One region of the Paeniglutamicibacter sp. GQ140 genome, then DNA from elsewhere that is predicted to be linked to it. Evidence: riboswitches for the same ligand, from Rfam matches in the RefSeq annotation. Region 1 holds a riboswitch; the other holds the start of a gene.
What was found. A riboswitch is a leader RNA that binds a small molecule or an ion and turns the genes downstream of it on or off. The one in region 1 is predicted to bind cyclic di-AMP.

Region 1 (3,382 bases):
CACTTGGCCGAGCCCGACCAAAACGTGTCGTCATCGAGGGACATGCCCATCTGCAGGGTCCTGCCACCTGGTCGCTGCACGGGACAGAAGCCATGCCCGGCATCGCGGACACGTTGCCGCCGCCATGGAACCACCGGGAGCCACACGGCAGACCACGCAGAACCCGGTCAGGCCATCGCCCCCTGTGCCGGCTTCGAGCCACGTTGCATCCGTGGACGGACCCTCGCGGCCGCCCCCTTAGGAAAAGGGCGCAGATCCCGCGCTAGGCAGAGATGGTCAAGTCCGCCACAGGCTGGCGTGACTCTGTCGTTATAGCCAGCCCTCCGGGTTGACCCACTTGCCGTTGACGATGACCTCGAGGTGCAAATGCGGCCCGGTGGAATTGCCCGTGCTGCCCGCAAGGGAGACGGTTTCGCCCGTCTGGACCTTCTGGCCCACGGACACCTTGAGGGCCGAGTTGTGGTTGTAGCTGGTGTGCAGCCCGTTACCGTGGTCGATCTCCACGCGGAAGCCGGAGTGTCCGGCCCATTCGGCCTGCACCACGGTGCCGGCGGCGGTGGCCTTGATGGGCGTTCCCATGGGAACGGCGTAGTCCAGGCCGTTGTGGTTCATGTAGCCGGGGCCCGTCGGGTTCTTGCGGAAACCGAAGCGCGACGTCAACCGGATGCTGTCCACCGGCTGGGCGAGCCGGGTGACTTTTCCGGCGGAAGCGGCGGCAGCGGGTGCCGGCTTCTCTTCCGTGGTGACTTTTCCGGCGGCGGCGGTGGTGACGGGTGCCGGCTTTTCCTTCTTGACGTACTTGCTGGTCACCGAGGCGCGCTTGACCGTGAGCTTGTCGTTGGCCGGGGCCCTGACATCTGCGACAGCGGTCTGGGCGACGCGCTGGGGCTCCGGGACAACTTCCGCATCTTCCTGTGCGGGGGCGGCGGCGAATGCCAGGCCGGACACGGCGGCGACGGCGGCGAGCTTGTGCACGAGCCCGAGGCGGGGGCGCTTGGTGCGCGCCGAGACCTTCAGGTCGTTGTGCAGCTCGTCGGCTTCGGCAGGCATCGCCTGCGGCACCGACTGTGCGACAGGTGCGGAAGGGATGGCGGGGGCAGCGCTGGATGCCGCGTCCGGGGACGCTCCATAGCGCAGGCCGGCGACAAAACGGCGGCCGGCGTACTGCGTTGCATCCTGGGCCTCGACGGCATCCGGGACCGCGCCTAGTGCGCGTCGGCCGGGACGTCGGGAAGTGTTTTCGCCGTTCAATGCGGTGTCCACCGTCTGCTCTGGTGAACCGTTGGCAGGCGAAGCGTCAACTGGGCTGGGCGCGCGGCGGCGCCCGGAATTAAAGTGCTGGGTCAAATGATTACCTCTCATGTATCGCCTGCGAAGTTAGCTGTCGGATTCGAGTCATGAGATCAACTCGGCCGAGCCCGCCTGGACGGACTCCGCTTCACCCCAAGATCCGTGGTCCAAGACCAGGATCGGTTGAATGGGTCCTCCGCCCCTACCGGGAATCCTTGCTCCGCGATCCACCGGTAGGGTTCTGCGAACCGGATCGGGACTGGGTTGCGTAAGTGCAACCTGACCTAAAACCCTACGGGGGCATATGCAAAAGTTACAATTTCGTTATCAATCCATGCGGCGGACAAACACGCGGGCCCAGACGTCGGTCGGGAGCTCCAGCGCGCCCTCGATCCCTGCGCCCGGATAATGTTGTATGATCAACCTTTTTCGTGGTGACTAGGCCCCCGGGCGAAATGCCGCACTCGTTGGGCTGCGCCAGCGACGCGGGTTCCACCCGGTTGATTTTGGCCGCATGGGCGCGCGGGACTGCATCGTAGAAGTGATCAAGAATACGGTGGTTCCGGGTCTGCAGCGGTGCTGATGCCCCCCATTCACGTTGGTCGACGGGCCGAACGGCCCACCAATTGAGCAGAGTCATGGCACTGCGTGGAAGAGATGGCCCCCAGCCAGGGTCTGAGGCCAGGATCCCAAGGATGCGAGCAATGGACAGCGGCGACTTGGACGGCGGCAAGGGCTCGGAACATGGGTTCCAGAGGGCCCGACGCCAGAGCCGGCCTTCCCATGCTTGGGACCGATGGTTCCCGGAGCCGAGCCACTAGTCGTGGGTGCATGGTCGCCTCGGGGATATGCTGACTCATGATTGGCACGTGCCCTACCGCAAGCAGGCGGCACTCCTCTCATCACCAGGAGCAGACAATGCCGAATTCCCCCTTCGCGCACTTGCAGAGGGTTCATGCAGAGCGACTTGCAAAGGCTGCCCGCCGCCTCGGCCGGCTTGAACCACCTTCCGACGGGTTGGGCGTTCACCGACCCCTCGCCCGAGTGCGCCGCACGTCATTGGCAGGTGCCAGCGCCGTGCTGACAGCCGTATTGGGTGCGGTACTGGTCGTGTCGGGGCAGCCGGATTATGTTGACCGGTTCGCCCCGGTCTGGGCCCCACTGGTGGGCGGCATCCTTGTCCTCCTTGCCTCCGCATCGGTCCGGTATTGCAAGCCATTGTGTGTATTGGCAACGGTGTTCCTGGGGCCGCCCGCTGTCGCCCTCGTGTTCCACCTGCTGCGCGCGGCGGGTGCAATCCCCTTTCCGATGGACCTGTTTTCGTTGCTGGTGTCCCTCGCGGCCACCGCCACGATCATTGCAGCATGGGTCCAGTGGCGCCCGCTGCGCACGGCCGCCGGCTTTCCCTTGGAGACTCCCAGATGGGTTGCCTTGCTCGGTATCACCGTTGCCCTGGTTTATCCCGGCCTCAAGACCCTCTGGGTTGCAGGCGGAAAGTGGCTGGCGCCCGAGGGCTCCCACGCAGTGGATGGGGCCTATCTTGCGCCGGTGGGACTTGCCGTGATCGGGACGGCGGCGACGGTGGTGGCCTTGCGGTGGTGGCGGCGCGATGCCCCGCGGTGGGCACACCCCACTGCAGCTGCCGGCGGCCTGACGCTGATCGGGCTCGGCACGGCGGGTCTTCACTCATCGCTTGCCCACGCGTCGAACGAAGGACCCTTGCTAGGCGTGCTCGTCTACGGTGGGTGGCTGATCTGGGGACTGGCGACACTTGGAGTCGCAGCACGTCTGTCGCACCGCCGCACGGACCCCCGCCGAACCACTTCGACTGTGCTGTGACGGCAGTACGATTCGGTTCGGCGGGCGGGCTGGACACGGCCATCCCTTCGGGATTCCGGGTCGGCGGCCGGCGTCGGGATGGGACAAGGCAGGGCCGTCCGGGTACAGGAAGGCCCCCGGGCGATTAATTCGCCTGGGGGCCAGTGCCTGGTGCTTGCCGGGGGAGCCCCCTAGCGCCGCTTGTCCACCTTGACGAAAACCGAGATTCCCAGGCCGATGGTGGCCAGGATCGCGCCGATGATGAAGGCCACGT
Region 2 (3,382 bases), 260 kb from region 1:
TTCGGCCCTTGTCGACGGAAACCTCGGCCCGGTCCGGGTGGAGCGCCTTGCCGAAACCATCCAGGTCGAACCCGAGCTGCTGGTGCAACTCGATGAGGGCGGCATCCGCCCGGGGGCCCTAGTCACCCTCGAACGGGCCGGCGATTACGTGGTCGTTCGGGTGCAGGGGATCGAGGGCGCGCTGGAGCTTCCGACCGAAGTCAGCGCCCATGTGTTTGTCCGCCGCATGGATTGATAACGGAATTGTAACTTTGGCATAAATCCCGGTAGTGTCTTACGTTGGGTTGCACTTAGGTAATCCAGTCCCGATCCGATTCGCATAACCCTACCGGCGGATCGCGGAGTCAGAATTCCCGGTAGGGGCGGAGGACCCAATCAACCGTTCCTGGTCTTCGACCATGGATCTTGGGGTGAAGCTGAGTCCGCCTTGGTGGGCTCTGCCGAGTTGATCTCATGACTCGAATCCGACAGCTAACTTCGCAGGCGATATATGAGAGGTTGACATTTGACTCAGCAGCACACTGCCGGTCGCCGACGTGCGTCCGGTCCCGTTGATGCTTCGCCTGCTGAAGGCTCAATAGAGCAGATCGTGGACACCGCCCTGAGCGGTGAAACTACTTCCCGACGTGCCGGTCGACGCGCCCTGAGCGTGGTCCCGGATTCCGTTGAGGCCCAGGATGCCACGCAGTACACCGGCCGCCGCTTTGCGGCCGGCCTGCGTTACGGCGCATCCCCGGACGCGGCAGCCATTGCCGCAACCGAAATTCCCGTCGCCCTGGCTGCGCCCGCCGCACCGATTGCCGCTCCGGCCGAAGCCGACGAGCTGGATGACGTCCTGAAGCTCGCGCCCCGGCCGCAACGCCCCCGCATCGGGTTCACGCACAAGCTTGCCGCAGTCGCCGCAGTGTCCGGCCTTGCATTCGCTGCCGCCTCACCCGCGAAGGATGCCGAGACGGCAACCGCGGGCACCGAGCGCGTCGCCCAGTCCGTCGTGGTTGACGTCAAGGCCCCGGCCGACGATCAGGTGAAAATCGAGCGAGCCTCGCTGACCAGTGAATTCACCGAGGAAGACAAGCTGGCAACAATCATGACCGCTGCCGGTGGAGATGTCACCAAGATCGCTGCCGGCGGGGTCTTGGCCCAGCCGGTGGACAACATTCGCCTGACCTCGCGCTTCGGATTCCGCAAGAATCCAACGGGCCCGGGCTTCATGAACCACAATGGCCTGGACTACGCCGTGCCGATGGGCACCCCGATCAAGGCCAGCGCCGCCGGCACCGTGGTGCAGGCCGCCTGGGCCGGACACTCCGGTTTCCGCGTGGAGATCGACCACGGCAACGGCTTGCACACCAGCTACAACCACAACTCGGCCCTGAAGGTCTCAGTGGGACAAAAGGTCAAGCGCGGCGATGTCGTCTCCCTGAGTGGCAGCACGGGCAATTCAACGGGCCCCCACCTGCACCTTGAGGTCATCGTCAACGGCAAGTGGGTCAACCCCGAGGGCTGGTTATAACGGCAATTGTCACCGTTCCGTGATCAGAACGTGACTTTTGGATTCGCTTCATATATTCTAAGTAAGTGATCAGGGAACAACCCTGCTCACCGCCGCGGGAAGTGCCGAGCACTGCCAGCCCACGGTGTCCGTTCAAAACTCGTTTGGCAGTGGCGGGGGACCCACTTTCGGTTTCCACACCAGGAAGCCTTGGGGTTAAGTGGTTCGGCCTGGCGGCCGGATTGCCGAGTGACTCCCACTCGAACCCGACAGCTCACCTCGCAGGCATCAGGAGAGGCATTACTACGTGACTACACGTCAAGCATTGGGCCGCCACCGCGCGACCCCGGTTCGGACCAACCCACTCGAATCCATCTCGAAGGCTGTTGCCTCGAATGCTGGATCCGTTGGCCGCCAGGCAGCAGTCATTGCAGCCGCATCCGGCCTGGTACTGACTTTGGGCGTTCCGGCCCAGGGCGATGTTTCCCGCGAAGCAAGCGCGGTTCCCGTTGAAGGCCTCTCCGCAGAGCGCGTAGCCGTCAAGGCCGTTTCGGTCTCGGCTTCCAAGGCCAAGGACCTGAACATCGAGCGCGCGGCGTTCACCTCCAAGCCAGCACCGGCTCCGGTCGTCATCGCCGTGGCCAATGAGGTCTCGACTCGCTCCAACAACACCGCCCCGGAGACCCGTTCCAGCAACAGCTCGGACGCCTTCGCACCGGTCACGCGCTCGAACCGCGATAGCGCTCCGGCGGCCTCGGCCCCGAAGCCCAAGAGCGAATCGATGAACACCGCCAACCTCTCGGGCATCGCGGCTACAGCGGCCAAGTACGTCGGCGTCCCCTACGTATGGGGCGGCAACACCCCGTCGGGCTGGGATTGCTCCGGCTTCGTCAAGTATGTCTACGCACAGCACGGCATCAACATCGCCCGCGGCACCTCGGCAATCCGCGCCTCCGGCCAGTTCGTGCGCACCAGCTCCCCGAAGCCGGGCGACCTGGTCTTCCAGAACGGTGGCGGCCACGTCGGCATCTACCTCGGTGGCGGCAAGATGATCGGTGCACAGAACCCGACCGTCGACACCATGCTCCACGACGTCTCCCGCAACCCCCTCTACGGTTACTACACCCTCAAGGGCTAAGTTCAAGCGTTCCAAGGCCCCCGGGTGATCCGCAAGGATCGAGCGGGGGCCTTGTTGTTTAAAACGGCAATCCCGATGGAGCAATACCCCGGATGGGTATATGGTTGGTGATGTGAAAATGTTGCAATCAGGCTCCGCATCGTGGTCAGGGCGACCTTGGGTTCGCTCGCTCCTGCTGTGCATATTCTTTCTGGGCCTGTTTTCCATGCACGTCCTGGGCGCGGCCTGGGGCTCCGCTTCCGGACACGAAGGTCGCGACGGGAGTCATTCAAGTGGCACTCACGTCACAGTCTCCGTCGATCCCGGTGCGGGCCCCGAAAGTCTGACCACGATCCAGGCCCCGGGGCACATCGAAGTGGTGGGGCTTGGCGAATGCACCGTCGCCGGGGCGTGTGCCTTGTGTCTGTTGCTGGCCTTCAGGCTCGCCCGGCCCGTACCGGGAGCCAAGGTGTCTCGCGCCTGGCCCCTGAGCCGGTTCCTCGGGGTGCTCCCGCGGATGGACTATATCCCCGCCGGCCCCTCGCCATTGCGGCTCGGCATCAGCCGAAGATGAGAGGTCCGGACGCACCGGACCAGATTTCTCATCCATACGCAAGGAAAAGCCGTTGAAGAATACCAAGACCACATTGTCGATTTCCGCTGCCTTCCTGGCAGGATCCGTACTGCTGGCTGGCTGCGCGACTGCCGGAACGGAGCACACCGGCACGGATCACGCGGCGGGGACGGAAGCCTCCCGGCAGGCGCCTGTCGAG

Region 2: linked by a shared signal. The riboswitch ahead of AC6CHY_RS09840 (C40 family peptidase) and the one ahead of AC6CHY_RS08665 (M23 family metallopeptidase) in region 1 are both predicted to bind cyclic di-AMP.

Annotation. Positions count from the first base shown of each region.
Region 1 is NZ_JCAXDW010000005.1:48,705-52,086, reverse strand. Features, by position in the region: gene AC6CHY_RS08665 (M23 family metallopeptidase) at 310-1,263, opposite strand; cyclic di-AMP (ydaO/yuaA leader) riboswitch at 1,351-1,525, opposite strand; gene AC6CHY_RS08660 (hypothetical protein) at 2,368-3,129, shown strand; gene AC6CHY_RS08655 (MDR family MFS transporter) at 3,300-3,382, opposite strand, start outside.
Region 2 is NZ_JCAXDW010000005.1:313,405-316,786, reverse strand. Features, by position in the region: gene AC6CHY_RS09850 (iron-dependent transcriptional repressor DtxR) at 1-235, shown strand, start outside; cyclic di-AMP (ydaO/yuaA leader) riboswitch at 328-502, shown strand; gene AC6CHY_RS09845 (M23 family metallopeptidase) at 590-1,513, shown strand; cyclic di-AMP (ydaO/yuaA leader) riboswitch at 1,633-1,794, shown strand; gene AC6CHY_RS09840 (C40 family peptidase) at 1,800-2,630, shown strand; gene AC6CHY_RS09835 (DUF305 domain-containing protein) at 3,236-3,382, shown strand, end outside.